Regions from separate parts of the Aliiglaciecola sp. LCG003 genome, predicted to be linked through region 1. Evidence: predicted binding sites of a transcription regulator. Region 1 holds the regulator's gene; each other region holds the start of a gene.
The links. The regulator FNR, encoded in region 1, switches genes on or off when oxygen is low (the NO sensors DNR and NnrR bind a similar motif). The targets are predictions, from matches to a motif close to TTGATCTAGATCAA.
Positions count from the first base shown of each region.

Region 2: QR722_RS04775 (HP1242/YdcH family protein) is a predicted target of FNR. The motif match lies at 2,132-2,145, and genes of this name have one in related genera.
Region 3: uspE (universal stress protein UspE) is a predicted target of FNR. The motif match lies at 3,966-3,979, and genes of this name have one in related genera.

Region 1 covers NZ_CP128185.1:2,216,464-2,222,062, forward strand. Annotated here, with positions in the region: gene QR722_RS09465 (DUF2987 domain-containing protein) at 1-241, shown strand, start outside; gene QR722_RS09470 (patatin-like phospholipase family protein) at 265-1,362, opposite strand; gene ttcA (tRNA 2-thiocytidine(32) synthetase TtcA) at 1,371-2,279, opposite strand; gene uspE (universal stress protein UspE) at 2,378-3,310, opposite strand; gene fnr (fumarate/nitrate reduction transcriptional regulator Fnr) at 3,455-4,183, opposite strand; gene QR722_RS09490 (sulfite exporter TauE/SafE family protein) at 4,213-4,878, opposite strand; gene ccoS (cbb3-type cytochrome oxidase assembly protein CcoS) at 4,879-5,094, opposite strand; gene QR722_RS09500 (heavy metal translocating P-type ATPase) at 5,112-5,599, opposite strand, start outside.
Region 2 covers NZ_CP128185.1:1,145,073-1,150,671, reverse strand. Annotated here, with positions in the region: gene QR722_RS04785 (methyl-accepting chemotaxis protein) at 1-761, opposite strand, end outside; gene QR722_RS04780 (hypothetical protein) at 1,311-1,754, opposite strand; gene QR722_RS04775 (HP1242/YdcH family protein) at 2,214-2,465, shown strand; gene QR722_RS04770 (hypothetical protein) at 2,500-2,967, shown strand; gene QR722_RS04765 (class II aldolase/adducin family protein) at 3,301-4,071, shown strand; gene QR722_RS04760 (mandelate racemase/muconate lactonizing enzyme family protein) at 4,103-5,278, shown strand; gene QR722_RS04755 (amidohydrolase family protein) at 5,281-5,599, opposite strand, start outside.
Region 3 covers NZ_CP128185.1:1,661,864-1,667,462, reverse strand. Annotated here, with positions in the region: gene QR722_RS07035 (ABC transporter permease) at 1-1,314, shown strand, start outside; gene QR722_RS07030 (efflux RND transporter periplasmic adaptor subunit) at 1,317-2,546, shown strand; gene QR722_RS07025 (DnaJ C-terminal domain-containing protein) at 2,590-3,534, shown strand; gene QR722_RS07020 (chaperone modulator CbpM) at 3,540-3,839, shown strand; gene uspE (universal stress protein UspE) at 4,038-4,955, shown strand; gene QR722_RS07010 (cation diffusion facilitator family transporter) at 5,133-5,599, opposite strand, start outside.

The sequences.
Region 1 (5,599 bases):
AGTCGATTTACTAAATCAATACGACCAATTTTTTGATGATATGGGTGGTTTTTTATCGTTCATGATGCCAGATGTGGATGGCTTGAATTTTCATATTGAGAACTTAGCAGTACAGCCCATGGCACAGGGTGTAGTTAGCGATAATGGCCATATCTTTCTCTCAAAAAGCTGGATAGAGCAGGGCAAGGACTTAACCTTATCTTCTGCTCCACATCGCATCACTGCGATTACGAAGCAGTAGTGCTACTTAGGCACCAAAGGTAGTTACACCATGCGGAGTTGGTATTTGATCTGTTCGGCAACGCGCATAACACTCTGACGACCTTCTTCGATTAACTCTTCTGCTCGATGGAATTCCATTATGCCGAAATCTCGCAACTGAGGCTCTATTAAAATGTCAGGTGGGTCGCCAGCTAATCGTGAGCGTGTTACACGGGCCTGCAAGATATCCAATGAGCTAGACATAACACCCAGCATGCTTGGACTAGAGTCCATCGATTTTAACTTCACCGGATGAGACTTGGCCTCCGCAGCCATTGGCTGTACTTCAGGGATTTCCATATTAGCCGTATTGATACCTGCGACCTCTGAGGCATCACTATGTGTGGGTGATTGAGTCACGTCTTCAGCTGTAGCTGTTAAGTCATCTAAATCTTGAATTGCGCCCAATTCGGCATTGGCTTCGGTAGATTCATCTTCTTTTTTAAATTTACCGCCAAAAATGCGCTGCATAAAAGACTGTCCTTTTTCAAAGAAGTCATTTGTACGTTGCTGATTGTGTTCATGTTCTTTCTGAAATGATAGCTGTAATTCAGGTCTAAAGTCTGCACTTAAATTTACCGCGAAAACGAAATCGGCGCCTAAATGCCGACAAATATTGACGGGTACCGGATTAACAACTGCGCCATCAACCAACCATCTGCCTTGATAAGAAACTGGTGGGAATAATGCTGGAATGGCACAGGAAGCACGCACCGCTTGCCCGATTGGGCCATCTAAAAATGACACCTCTTTACCACTATATAAATCTGTCGCAACCACACCAAAAGGTTTAATTAGCTGGTCAAAATTTTCCGCACAAAAGTTATCTTCCAAGGCTTTAAAAACTTTATTCCCGCTGGCTAAAGCCCCTTTACGAATGCCAATACCCATTAAACCAAATACTTGCCATTCGGTTAGAGAGCTTGCCCATTCAGCTAAAGGCTCAAGTTTACCACTAGCATAGGCTGCACCTACATAGGCGCCAATAGAACAACCGGCTACTACGTCTATCTTAATGCCCATTTCTTCTAGTGCCTGAATAATACCGATGTGGGCCCATCCTCTGGCTGCACCGCTACCTAAAGCCAAACCTATTTTCATTTATTTTATTACCCTTGACTTAAATTGATGATGTTGACTACTTCCGACTGCTCATTGGCTGGTTGGAAATCCACTTCATCAAAACCAATGTCGCCACCTTGATAGGGCGTTCCCTGTGTTTGTAAATTAGTAAAGTCAAATAAAGTGGAGTCAGCAAGATGAGACGGAACCACATTTTGCATCGCCTTAAACATGCTCTCAATTCGGCCGGGAAAGCGCTTGTTCCAGTCCTGCAGCATTTGCTTAATCACTTTTCGCTGCAAGTTCTCTTGAGAGCCACACAGATTACAAGGAATAATGGGAAACTCGACAATATCAGAATACTTTGTAATATCGCTTTCAGAACAATATGCAAGAGGGCGAATGACCATTTGCTGACCATCATCACTAACCAGTTTAGGTGGCATAGATTTTAGTCTACCGCCGTAGAACATATTCAAAAATAGGGTTTCAAGCATGTCGTCCCTATGGTGACCTAAAGCAATTTTAGTGGCCCCTAAGCGTGTGGCCGTTTTGTATAAAATACCTCTGCGAAGACGAGAACATAACGAACAAGTTGTTTTGCCCTCAGGCACTTTGTCCATCACTATCGAATAGGTATCTTCTGTAACGATTTCATAGCTTACGTCAATCTTATCTAAATAATTGGGTAGCACATGAGCGGGAAAGCCTGGCTGTTTTTGATCAAGATTAACCGCAATCAAATCAAAGTTGATTGGGGCATGACGTTTTAAAAACATCAAGATATCCAACATGGTGTAACTGTCTTTGCCTCCTGACAGGCAAACCATAATTTTGTCGCCATCTTCGATCATATTAAAATCGGCAATAGTTTTACCAACATTGCGACGTAGGCGTTTTTGCAATTTGTTAAAACTGTATTTCTTATTTTCAGGTAATGTGTCTAATTTGCTCATGAATTTCCTACAACTTGGCGGCGCTTGCGGCGATGGATTATAGCGAAAACCCAGAAAATAGAAACGCCACTTAGCCAGAAAATCAATTAAACTAGGGGTTAGCGCTTAATCGGGCAGTCAAATTCGTCAGGTTTCAACGCGAGTATGTCACAGTTCAGGGAATCCACGACATGTTCAGCGGTATTACCCATCAATGCAGCGGTGATACCAGTACGTCCAATTGAGCCCATAATTAAAAGTTCTGCGTCGATCTCTTCTGCAATTTGCGGAATAACATGCTCAGGTAAGCCCTCTCGAACATAGATACGAGCAGGGGATATTTTATACTGGGCACCATGTTCATGCATAGCATCGATATGATGCTGCTTAACCGCCTCGGTATACCCAACCGGATCGAACTCGGGGATTTCAATGGCGATATTCACCGGTGTACCCGCGTAGGAATTTACCAAGTTGGCGTTGCCATTTAACAGTTGAGCAAAAACCTGACAAGATTGGCTAACCTTGTGGTTCAAATTTTTGTGTTCTTCATCTTCAGTATTGATATCTATAGCGGCCAAAACATTACCATTATCCGGCCAATCATGATCTTTGACTAGCAACACCGGAACAGGTGATTTTCGCAACAAGTGCCAGTCAGTTGGAGTAAAAATAACAGACTTTAAGCTATCGTGTTGCTGCGTCCCTTTAACGATTAAATCGTAACTATTATCAATGACTTCATACAGAATACTTTCGAAAGGGCGGTTATGCCAAACAACTTTAATATCGACAGATTGACTACATCCAGTAACCAAGGGTTCTACGATATCTGCTAGCCAATCGGTTTTTTCATCTACGATAGCTTGGCGCATAGTTTCACGCTCATCAATCGATAACATAGTGGTCATTTCATATGAGAAGTCGTAGATACATAGCAATGCGGTAATACTGGCGCCGGTTTTTTGAGCAATATTCATGGCGCGCAGTAATGATTTTTGCTGTGTGACAGAAGGATCCATTACCGCAAGTATTTTATTAAAAGCTGACATAATATCTCCCTGTAGTATTGACGGAATCTAACTTGCGAACGACTCAAAATGAGAAGCTATTTCTAGCAAAATATAAACGCACCTAGCTTTATTAATACTAAACTAATTGCAGGAATTAGCGAATATCACCCGCATTTTACGTATCTAATTTGCACTAACTGTTTGATCACCCAACTTTTGCTGCAGTAAAGCCACATCTATAACTTGAATTAATTTACCATCAACTTTAATCACATGTTCTTTTTGGAAGCGTGTCAGTAAGCGGCTGACTGTTTCCACCGTTAAACCTAGGTGATTGCCAATCTCGTTGCGGGTCATGGTGAGATTAAACTCGCTTGACGAAAAACCTCGACTGGCGAATCTTTGCGATATGTTAACCAAAAAATGGGCCATGCGCTCTTCAGCGGTTCGCTTATTTAATAGCATCATCATATTGTGGTCTTGGTTAATTTCAGTGCTCATGATTTTCAACATTTCCCGTCTTAAACTGGGAAGTTGCTCACTCATAGTATCCAGCTTATCGTAGGGCAATTCACAGATCATGGATGTCTCCATAGCCTGCGTATAACTTTGATACTTTTCGGAATATATTCCATCAAAACCAACAATATCACCAGGGAAATGAAAGCCAGTGATCTGCTGTTCTCCATCTCGTGAGGTAATATAGGATTTAAAAGAACCGCTACGAATAGCAAATAAAGAGGTGAATTTTTGCCCCGGAATGGTTAATTGGTCACTTTTTTGTAGAGGTCGTTTACGTTCGATTATATCATCCAGACGTTGCATCTCTGTTTCATTGAGGGAAACAGGAATACATAAATGGTTGAAGCTACAATTTTGACAGCGAATACCGAAATCAGTTTGACCAGTCATAGTTATCCATACTTTTTAGCTCTAGTTTTTCACCAATTATGGATGGCGCGGTGGCATAAAAGCAAGCCGAATATGAAAAGCAGCATTGCTATACAGTGTCGGACCCATCTTTTTGCTAACCATATTTTAATACTATTTGCACTGGCTCCCATAGCCAACATAACAGGTAACGTGCCTAGGCCAAAACAAAACATAGTTAAAGCACCGGATATCGCGCTGCCGCTGGAGACACTCCAAGTTAGCGTTGAGTATACCAGTCCACAAGGTAACCATCCCCAAATCATGCCATACGGCAGGGCATACAGGGGGGATTTAAAAGGGATGAAACGTTTTGATAAGGGGCTAATTCGACGCCATACAATAGCCCCAGCTTTCTCCAAGTAAGCTAATGCATTTGACCATCTACCAATGTATAACGCTAACATTAACATCAATATGCCGCCAATTAGGGACAGCGCTTGTGGGTTGATATAAGCATTGGTTGTCACCAGCACCCCGAAATACCCAGCAAGAGCACCCGCGAACGTGTATGAGCTTATCCGCCCAAGATTATAAGCAAGTAAATAAGGCAAACGAGGCTGCTTAGCAGGGAGCATAAACGTAAAGGAAGTAACAATACCACCACACATTCCTGCACAATGGACGCTACCCGCTAAGCCTATTAATAGTGCAGAAAACCAGGTGAAATCCGTCATTTATAGCGGCTCTTTAGGGGCAGATGGGGATTTTTCATTCTCCTCCCCAGCTTCAATTGGCTTAGCGTGGGACTTAATGTCGTCGTCGAACAAAATATTGTAGCCTTGACGTTCAAGATCTTCGAATTGATTGGACTTTACCGCCCAAAAGAATACGGCAATTGCGATCAGTACTAACAAAATGGCAATCGGGATTAACACATATATGATACTCATATTGGACTACCTTAGCGTTACGAACGCATTAAACGTACCGAGTTAACCACTACTATAATCGAGCTTAAGGACATGCCAATTACAGCCATCCAGGGACTTAAGTACCCCAATACCGCTAAGGGCGTAATGAATAAATTATAGCCGATCGCCCAGCTCATATTTTGTTTAACTTTGCGTCTAGCTTTGCTGCCCATATCAAAAATAGTGGTAACTGCACTAAGCCTATTATTCAGCAGTATAATATCTGCCGAGCGCTTGGACATATCAGCTGCACTGCCCACTGCAACTGATACATCAGCCCTGGCTAAAACCGGTGCATCATTAATTCCATCACCTACCATCATAACCATTTTATGCCGGCTTTGTAGCGTTTCAATGAAAGCAAGCTTCTGTGATGGTGTCTGATTAGCCATAATCTTTTTGATGCCAATTTGCTGAGCAACTTGTTGGGCATTACGGTGATTATCCCCGCTTAGCATATATACATCATGATTAGATAAAGACG
Region 2 (5,599 bases), 1.1 Mb from region 1:
AACTCTAGATCACCATATTCTCTTTCGACTAAGACTGGATTATTGAGTGCCTGCTGCAATTCATCGGGACTTAGCAGCGTGGCATTTTGTACCGTAGAGCCAAATTTTTTGAAACCATCGGAGTTTTTTAAATATAAGGAAATATCGACATTATATTTACGTTTGAAATTTTCAAAAAATGGCTGCCCGAATGACATCCCAAATTCTACAGAGCCGACATGTTGTCCCTTATAACTAACAGGTGATATACCTCTAATACCAAGGCCTGCCACTCCTTTTTCTAACCCTACAATTACTGCTTTATTTCTGTTTGATTCGACCACTGTGTTACGAAAAGAAGATAAATCATCGCCAAATTTTTCAGGTTTATGTAGGCGTAGGAAAGAGGTAGCCGGTGGGAGATGATATTGAAATTGACGGGCACTAAAATCAGTTTTCACTGACTTATAAGCAGGAACTAACATCTCAGCGAGTTCGTCTCTTTGACCATTGGCAAATTTTTCGTTCAGCACATCTATATGAGCTACAAAAGTTGCTAAGGCACTGGCAATACGCCCCTCAGAGCCGATTTCAACTTCTGCACTGGTAAATAAACTTGCTAATTTTTGCTGCTCGGCATCTTCGACTATTGAAGTAGCGGTAGATATCATTAGAGGTGTATTAACTAATGTCACTAATATCAATACAACCGAAATCCCAAGTACCAATAAGTGTCCAATATTCAGGTTTTTAAACATCGCAGCGCCTCGTTCATATTCCATTAGAAATAAGTTTCATGAAAAACAACAGACCATATTCATCAATTAACAGCAATTAACAGCAGTAGGCAGTTGATGTGCTAGTTAGATCGGTATCAAAAAATAATTTAACCTTGAACAAATATAGCTGTTCATTAAATATCTGCATACTCAATATCTTCAGGCATTCGAGGTACGCGTCTACTAAGTTTATACAATATTTTCATTTTTGGAGTATTTTTACTCTACAGCAACTTTTTGATAATTATCAATTAAAGCCGGCTCCCTTTAAAAATAAGGTGTGAAAGTAAGGAAGTGCAAATACAAATAGCATGGACAGCCATAAAAAAATAAGGTGGACAGGCATCACTAACACTAGTATTTATGATTTTATAATCAACATGTAATTCCAGCTTTAAGCAAGGAAAATTGATTTTACACGGGAGAAAACAGCCCACGCCACCCTCAATTTTAACATTATCGAGTGTTAATTTGATTGGGAAATCTTAAAGAGGTCGAAAACTGTGCGACAGTCAACCTACTAAAATTATTAGTAGGTTGGTATCTGATTTATTAATTTGTTGTATCTGTCTGTTCAGAAGTTTTTGGGGTATCTACTGGTGTAACGGCCTCAGCACTTTGTTTTGTGTTGGTAGAGCAGTTTTTTCTACTAAATTGTGTATTTGCGGCTTCATATTTGCCTTTAAGCAAAGCATAGTCTGCTTGCAGAGCACCATCGCCACCTTCAAGAAATAACAATGCGGGCCAAAATAAAACTAATCCTATCCCCATTTGCATAGAATCGTTGGAAGCCTCTTTATCTACTTGACCAGTAATTGTATTTACTCTGGTAGAAATGTCCGTAATCTCTGCTTGAAGTGTAGGACAGTCGAGACTAGCGTATTCATTTGGTGATACATAAGTCGCAGGAATATCTTTTGATTTGCTTGCACACCCACTAATGGCTAAGGTTGAACAAAAGGCTAAAGCTATAAAATTATTTCTTTTTCTGAACATTATGAAGTGATTCCTTATATTACTTCTTCTTATTATTACTCTACCATGAGTAGAAAATTACAAAGTGGAGCATATTACATTAAAATTAGTGTTGCAAGCCCATGAATTATAGAGGTTTTAAGCGAACAGCGAATTGTGGAATAACATTTAAATAGGCCTTTTTAACCTTAAGAATATTGCTCACCATCCTTCACTCAATATGAAATAGCATGGACAGCCACCACAAATTCTATAAGTTTCCACTTCTTTGTGTTGCTGTAGATAATAAATGCAGGATGTAGTGGCACAGGAAGGTTTTCGAACCAAGTTTTAAATGCCCTTAAAGCAATGCATTAATTCTGCGACAATAATTGTTTGATACATCTTTCACGAAAAATATGATTTGGATCAATAAATCAATCCCTAAGAGCCGCATAATGTATTTTTAAAATAGTATTTGATAAATAAGGCTCATCTTCTATGCAATTGGAAAAACATACGTTACTCAAAGACTTTCCAGATCATCACCACACTATTCGCCACCTAAAAATGAACGATAATCATTTTGCTAAATTGTTTGACCAATATCATGAGTTAGATAGCGAAATACACCATTTAGAGGAAGAAAACGCGCCAGTGGCTGACGACTACTTAGAGTCACTCAAAAAGCGTCGTCTCAATTTGAAGGATCAATTGTTTAGCATGATCCAAAAAACCGAAAGTGAACTTTGATTTCAAGTAGTCAATTAATTAAGGATTCTGTTAGATGAAAATGCCAATGAGCAAAATACTATTAACCATTTGTTTTTTGCTAGTTGGCCTTTGCAGTATTGTGGGATGTAGCAACCAACTGTCGGAATCTATCCGCAAAGTGACTTACCCTCCTGAATTCAAGTACGTTGAACCTGCTGAACTGCGTTCAAATATGGCTAGACTTGCCCAGCAAATGCGTATTTTAGATAGCGCGCTAGCTCTGAATACTGAAGAACAATTGAACGGAGCAGAGCTGCAGCAAGAGCAAGTTATGACTGCATTGCATAATATCGAAAGAATCGCGTCTAAATTGCAAGCCGGCGATGCTGGAGCTAGTCACCCATTTTTACAGGATTTCATGCGAGATTTTGTTAGCAAAGTAGACGAAGCGCGGGTTGCAGCTTCTTTGCAAGAACCTCGTTTCTATTTCGCCGGAAAACTAGCGGGTGGCTGCGTCAATTGCCACAAAATAAATCGCTAATCTAGTTTATTCAAGTCTGCTAGGTTCGAGTTTAATGGCTACTATGTGGACTAACTAATGTGTGGACAGGCATTCCTAACCGCCAAATCATTTCAAGAATTATTGCGCGGACATCACAAACTGTTCCCTTCAGTGGAGCCTAGAGTACTTTAGAAGACCACAGATCTTGTTAGCTTAAGCAACTGAAGCGCTAGTTAAATTCCACAGCGTCATGCCTACTTTATGTTTCAGACCTTTCTTCAGCCAAATACTCTCAAAGGATAGATTTACCTGCTTGAAAGGCATGATATGATTAGATTTTTAAATATTCTGCGAGTATGAGGCAGCTCAAATATGTATGAAATACCACAGGTCGATTTACGACATATTGTGTCTAAAACAGAGTGGCAAACCCGCATAGAATTAGCCGCATGTTACAGGCTAATGGTGATCCATGGATGGGACGATCTAATTCATACCCACATCTCAGCGCGTATCCCCGGTACTGACGAGTTACTAATCAATGCATTTGGACTAGCCTTTGAAGAAGTGACAGCCTCAAATCTGGTAAAGATTGATGTTGAAGGGAACATCTTGGATCTCGATTGTCCTTTTGAAATAAACCCCGCCGGTTTCACAATTCATAGCGCAGTGCACAAGGCTAGGCATGACGAGCAATGTGCTTTGCACCTGCATCATACCGATGCCATTGCGGTGGCAAGTTGCCAGCAGGGACTTTTACCTTATAGCCAATATGCAGCATTTGCACTGGCTAGTATTAGCTACCATAGTTATGAAGGGTTGGCGGTTAACCATGATGAAATTAAACGCTTGCAAGACGATCTAGGTGATGCCAATTTTATGTTATTGCGCAATCATGGTGCGCTTACCATGGGCAAAACCATTGGCGATGCATTCATGCACATGTACGATTTAATTCGAGCGTGTGAAATTCAAGTCAAGCTGCTACATAGTACTGACCAGATTGTTCGAGTAGATCAATCTGTGATCGAGGGCATCAAGGGGCAAGCCAAAATTGTACATACAGGGTTAACCGGAGGGCAAAAGGCGTGGCCTGCGATGATGCGCAGAGTGAAACGCCAGCACCCAGATTTTGACCATTAATTTATGAACCTTTTTAGATAAGTTGCAAATAATGAAAATAACTCACGTAGAGATCTTCGATATTCATTGCCCTGAACGTCCACCTTGGAACCCGATTTTCGTGCGTATCCATACTGATGAAGGCATCCATGGTGTCGGCGAGGCGGGATTAGCCTACGATTGGGGACACAGTGCGGCTGCGGCCATGATCAAAGAAATCGCAGAAGCCGTATTAATAGGTTTTGACCCGTTCAAAACTGAATTATTGTGGTCAAGAATGTTACGGGAGAGTTTTTGGGGACTAGGTGGAGGCCCCGTTCTTTATTCTGCGATGAGTGCGATTGATACCGCATTGTGGGATATTAAAGGAAAAGCTCTAAATGTCCCGGTCTACCAACTGTTAGGCGGAAAAACTAACGATAATTTGCGTACCTATGCGAGCCAACTTCAGTTTGATTGGAGCCAAGATTGCGTAAAAATGCTGACGCCTGCGGACTACGCCAGAGCGGCTGCCAAAGCGATGGCCGAAGGATATGACGCCGTTAAAGTTGACCCTATAGTGTACGATGAAAATGGTGATTCAAGTTTTGATCGCACCAAGCTATTTACTCCAAAACAAATGAAGCTTTTTGGCGATAGGTTACGTGCTATTCGCACCGAAGTCGGCGATGAAGTAGATATTATTTTCGAAGCTCACTCACTTATGGGCTGTGCATCTGCAATTCAAATGGGCAAGATCGTTGAAGAAGTGGGCTGCATGATGTTTGAAGAGCCCGTCAATTACCTAAACTCTGCTGTACATAAAAAAGTTGCAGAAAACGTAAATGTACCTATCGCAGGGGGTGAGCGACTTTATCATAGATGGGACGTGCGCCCCTATTTTGAAGATCAGTCTATCGATGTCCTGCAGCCAGACGTGGGTTTGTGTGGTGGTTTTACCGAAGCAAAAAAAGTCTGCGACTATGCAGATGTGTATGACATTCGTATTCAAGCACACGTGTGTGGAGGCCCTGTTGCAACAGCGGCTGCTTTGCAACTAGAAGCTGCTATTCCCAATTTTTTGATCCATGAACACCACACCTACGCTATCAAATATTGGAATCGGGAGCTGTGCATTCAAGATTATCAGCCTGAGAATGGCATATTTAAAGTACCTGACCTACCTGGCATTGGTATTGAGCTAAACGATGAAATAATTAAGCGCTCACCTCATCTAACTGTGAAATAAACTCAGTGAGTATTGAATTTATAAAGCTTAAATGCATTGTCGTGACAAACCACTTTTGGTGAAAGACCAACATGTTGGGCAACTTGAATCACGGTTGTCCAATATGTTTGGTAATCCATTGTTAATAGGCATAAAGGAAAGTTACTTGCGAACATTACACGTGACTGTCCATAGACCGATTTAAGAAAAGTAAGCGGCTGTATTAAGTGGTTTTGGGTGTAGTTAGCATTAGTCATTTCCCATCCTGAACATTTGACATGAGCATTGGTGCCCTCAGCTAATCGCCTCATTGCATTCTGCCAAAGCGAATATTCGCTAGCC
Region 3 (5,599 bases), 550 kb from region 1:
TTGCTCATTTACCAACCGGGATTTGATTCGCTGTTAATGGGAGCTGGGGTGAGTATCACCGCAGCAATACTAGGGGCGTTGAGCGCTGTGCGCACTGCGGTGCAACTACCCCCTGCAGCGGCGATGGCTCCCCCGTCACCTCCGATATATCGACACTCACGACTCTCGAGTCAAAGGTGGTTTGCATGGTTAGATCAACCTACCCGGATCGCCCTGCGCCAGATTGGACGTTGGCCATTGCGTTCAGCATTAACCAGTCTTGGTGTTGCCATGGCGATTGGCCTGATCATTTTAAGCATGCAGTGGAGTGATTCATTGAACCATCTTGCCAAGGTTTATTTCTTTGACGCCCAACGGCAAGACGCCATGGTAGGCGTTTACGAGCCTGTAGCCATGCGCAGTATACATGACTTTGCCAAGCTACCTGGCGTACTTAGAGCCGAACCGATGCGTTTTGTCAGTGCCGATTTTAAAGCCTCATCTATTACCCATCGCGGAATGATAAAAGCAATTTTGCCCACTGGAGAATTACAACCTATCTATGACGACAAGCAAGGCAAAATAGTAAATGTACCCAAAGGAGGCTTGGTTATAGCAGCTCGCTTAGCACAAAAACTCAATGTTGCCGTTGGCGATAAGATCTGGGTTGAAGTACTCGAAGGACGCCGTCCTAAAATACACTTACCCATAGTGCACATTTTTGAAGCCTACATAGGCCTTCCTGTCTATATGGACTTAGACAGTTTAAACCGATATTTAGTTGAACCACCAAGTTTTACCTATGCCAATCTTTTACTTGATAAAAGTCAGCAACCGGCCTTGTTTAGTCAATTGAAAGACACCCCGAAAGTGAGCGCTGTTATGTTAAGAGAATCGGCCCTAGATTCTTTCAATCAAACGTTAATAGAGCATTTAATGGTGTTTATCTCAATGTTTACCGGCTTAGCTATACTATTGGCGTTTGGCGTGACCTATAACAGCACTCGAATCGCCTTGTCCGAACGAGGAAGAGAGTTAGCCACCTTGCGTGTGTTAGGATTTTCCAAATCCGAAATATCCTATGTATTGCTCGGGGAAGTGCTGTTTTTGGTCGTGCTGAGTATTCCTTTTGGCTGTTTGTTTGGTTTTGGCCTTGTTTGGTCGATGGCACAATCTTTCGATACCGAGATGTATCGCGTACCGCTGGTGATACATCAATCTACCTATGCCTACGCCATTTTGTTTGTATTAGCAGCCGCTGCGGTATCGGCTGCACTTGTGCGTCGGCGGCTGGATAAATTGGACTTAATTAGAGTTTTGAAAACCCGGGAGTAATTATGCCAAGTCGTCAGTCACGCAGTATTTTATGGCTAAGTATCCTGGTGGTACTTGCCATCTTTATAACATATATGCTTTGGCCGAAAGCGATAGTCGCAGACATAGCGACCCTATCTAAAAATGAATTAAGCATCTCTGTCTCTGATGAGGGCAAAACTCGGGTACGGGATATTTTTTTGCTGTCGGCGCCAGTAACCGGTTATTTGCGCCGCATTAAGGCAGAGGTAGGTGACCCCGTGCTCAAAGGGCAAACGATTATTGCCGAGATTGAACCTCTTGATCCAAGTTTGCTTGACCCGAGAAGCGAATTACAAGCTCAGGCTGATATTGAAACAGCAAAATCATCTAGACAACTGGCATTGGCACAAGTCACTCAGGCCGAAGCTGAGCTTGAGTTCGCAGCATCAGAGCTTGAACGAATGCGCAAACTCAAACAGCAAAATAGTGTTTCTGAGCGAGAGTTAGATGAAGCCAACCGTACCTATAAAACACTGCAAGCAGCGCTAGCCACAGCTAATGCGGCATTACAGATGCGCACCTTTGAATTAAAGCGTGTGGAAGCCCAACTGCTATCCCCTGCTATCACCCAAGCTCAACACGGCAGTTGCAGTTGCCTGTATATTTTTGCGCCAGTAGATGGACGAGTCTTAAAAATAATCAATAAAAGTGAAGGCGTAGTGCAGCAAGGCACTTCATTAATTGAAATCGGCGATCCTAAAGAATTAGAAATTGTGGTTGAATTGCTCTCTTTCGATGCGGTCAAAGTTGAACCTGGGCAACAGGTAAATCTAACCAATTGGGGAGGCGACAAACCACTCAAAGGTATTGTAAATCGCATCGAGCCTATCGGTTTTAAAAAAGTATCGGCCTTGGGAATTGAAGAACAACGGGTGAACGTCATCATTGATTTTGTTCAAGATGACGGATCCTGGTCTAAACTTGGCCATGGTTATCAATTGGATGTTGACATTATTTTATGGCAAGGCACGAATTTGCTAACGGTGCCCATCACTGCCCTCTTTAGAGATAACAAAGACTGGGCTTTGTATGCAGTCGTCAATGACAGAGTCGAAAAACGCTCAGTGGTGATTGGACAGCAAAATGCCTATTTTGCCGAAATTCGCCAAGGCCTGAAACAAGGAGAAAAATTCATTAAATACCCGAATAATCAAATTATAGACGGAGTTAAGGTTATTCCAATCCAAACACTTGAAACCAATACACTGTAACCATGATATAAGCCAGTTTATCACTCACTTTTAGGATGATTTTATGGAGTTTAAAGACTATTACAAAATACTTGGTGTTGCAGAAGATGCTGATATCAAAGAAATAAAAAAAGCCTATCGGAAGCTGGCATTAAAATACCATCCTGACATGAACCCAGAGGCTGGTGGTGATGAACAATTTAAACAAGTATCTGAGGCTTATGAGGTTCTCAAAGACAGCCAAAAGCGGGCCGAATTTGATCAATTAAGAAGTTATTCAAACTCTCAATCAGGTGGATTCGAACCGCCTCCAGGTTGGAGACCTAGAGGAGACGGCAGAGGCGGTGACGGCCATTATTCTTCACAGGATTTTTCCGACTTTTTCCGCTCAGTTTTTGGCGGTGATGGGGGTTATGGTCCGTCCACACAAACCGATGCTGATTTTTTTAAAGGACAAGATCTGAGTCTCGAAGTACCTATATTTTTAGAAGATACCCTGAGTATTGAATCTAAACAAATTGAGTACAGCATCCCGGTTATTGAGCAGGGGCAAACACGACACTTAAAACAAAAATTGAAAGTAAAAATACCCGCAGGGATCACCGACGGTGAACGGATCAGGATTAGAGGCAAAGGAGCGCCCGGCAGAAATAATGCGCCCCCAGGTGATCTCTACTTGCATATTCGATTTGTTCCACACCCATTATTTGATATTGACGGACAAAACGTAGTGTTGACTGTACCTGTTGCACCTTGGGAAGCAGCGTTAGGTACCAAAATTACGGTACCAACGTTAACAGGAAAAATATCACTCAACATACCGCCCAATAGCCAATCTGGACAAAAACTCAGGATAAAAGGTAAGGGCTTGCGTAGCAAAAGTGGATTTGGTGACATGTTAGCTATCCTAAAAGTAGTTATGCCAACTCAAACCTCAACTGAAAGCAAAGCACTATGGGAAAAACTACAACAACAACAAAAGTTTGATCCCCGTACACAATGGAGTTAACCAAAATGACTGACATTACCCTATATATTTCGATTCAAGACCTGTGTGACTCGGAGCGCATTGAACAAGCCGTTGTGGTAGATATAGTTGAATATGGCATTGCTAGCCCTATTCGAGCGGATGAAGACGAAGCCTATGTGTTTGATGTAGAAAACGCTTATTGGTTGAAAAAAGCACTTCAACTTAAAAAAGAACTTGAAATTGATTGGGTAGCAACCGCCCTGGCAATTGAATTAATGAAACAAAACGAAGTATTACGCAGAGAAAATCAAAGCTTGCAGCAAAAACTGCAGCGATTTATCTGAAGTATCACCAACCATTATTGGCTGCGTAATTTTCACGTTACCCTGGTCGTTGTGCGGCTTAATTTAAATAGTTATCCAAGATAAATATTTGTTAACTATTAACTTTGTGTGTTTCCTAGGGGAAGCTTGATCTGTATCAAAATAACTCTCAGCAAAACACATAGAGTTAAGCTATTAATCCATACAGAGAGCACGACAGTGAATACACCTAAAAATATACTCGTTGTTATAAGTGGCAAGAGAAGACGGCACGCGGCATTAGAAAGAGCTCTGGCCTTTGCCAAACATAACGATATCCATATCCATCTTTTTAACTCAATCTATGAACCAGTCATGGAGCTGACGGATGTATTGTCTAGTGAACATCGCAAAGAGATGAAAAGAGAGTATTTAGCTGATCGTCAACTGTATATGGAGTCGGTGGCAAAAGATATCACCGACCAAGGGATTGCCTGTACTATTCATGTAACTTGGCATCGTGACCTTGAAGAAGCAATAGAAACTGCGGCAACAGAACTTGCACCAGATCTAGTAATTAAACGGATCACAGATGACATTAATACCCTCAATCCTTTTGCTATGCCGATTGACCGTCATTTGTTGCGCTTCTGCCCTGCGCCTTTATTATTAGTTAAAAAATCCGTTTGGGACAATGGACCTGTATTGGCTGCAATTGACCCTACAACTTCCGATAGCGAGCATATTCAACTCAATAATAAGGTAATTGCAAGCGCGAAGATGTTGGCTAAGTTAGGCAATAGCAGTGTTCATGTGGTCAATACCTTCGAAACACCCACCCAAGTATATCCAGACGGCTTACCCGACTTTGATTACCCACAAATGAGACAGGCTACCGAGGATTTCCATAAAGATAAAATGACCACATTTTTAGCCACACATGATATTCCCAAGCAGAATATCCACCTATTGGAAACATCAGCCGAAACGGGTATAAATAAGCTGGCAGAAGAGTTGGAAGCACAGCTAGTGGTACTGGGAACTGTGGGCAGAAGTGGTATCTCAGGCGCATTTTTTGGCAATACAGTGGAGAAAGTGTTATCTCATTTGACATGCGAAGTGTTCGCCATAAAACCGGATAAGAGCAAAAAATCTTAGTAAATGAAAATAGATCGTAAAAGCAAGTGTGAAAGAAGCAATGGGTTTTCTCAGAGATCATCTACATCTGGATCCTTTCAACACAGCCTGAATGTTTGTGATCTCGGTGCCTAGTTTAATTAATTGCGCCGTTTACTTTGAAATGAAGGTAAACGGCAAGACACCCTCATTCCTGATCTATTGCTTATTTTTAGGTTCAATATGCACCATCACATCTTTGGCTGCAAAACGCTCGGCTAACAACTCCTCGATTTTATCAGCGATAACATGGGACTCTATAGTACTTGTTGTTGGGTCGACGGTTACGGTTATATCGGCCAGTATCTTTTTCCCATCAAACCGCGATCTAACTCGCAAAACACTACTAACTTCATGAATTTTAACAATTTCATCTGTGACTGCTTGGGTATCAAGCCGCTGTTGATCGACTAAAATGGGGATCGCTCTTCGAAATAAATTGAAAGCAAGATAAAAGATCACCGCGGCAATGGCGACGGCAAATACCGTGTCCAGCCAGTAATATCCATAATAAGCAAGCTGCCATCCAACAATCACTACTAACGTAGTTAGTACATCACTAAAAGTATGACTGGCATCTGCATTTAATATATCTGAATCCAGTTTTTTCGCCCAATGTTGCTCCC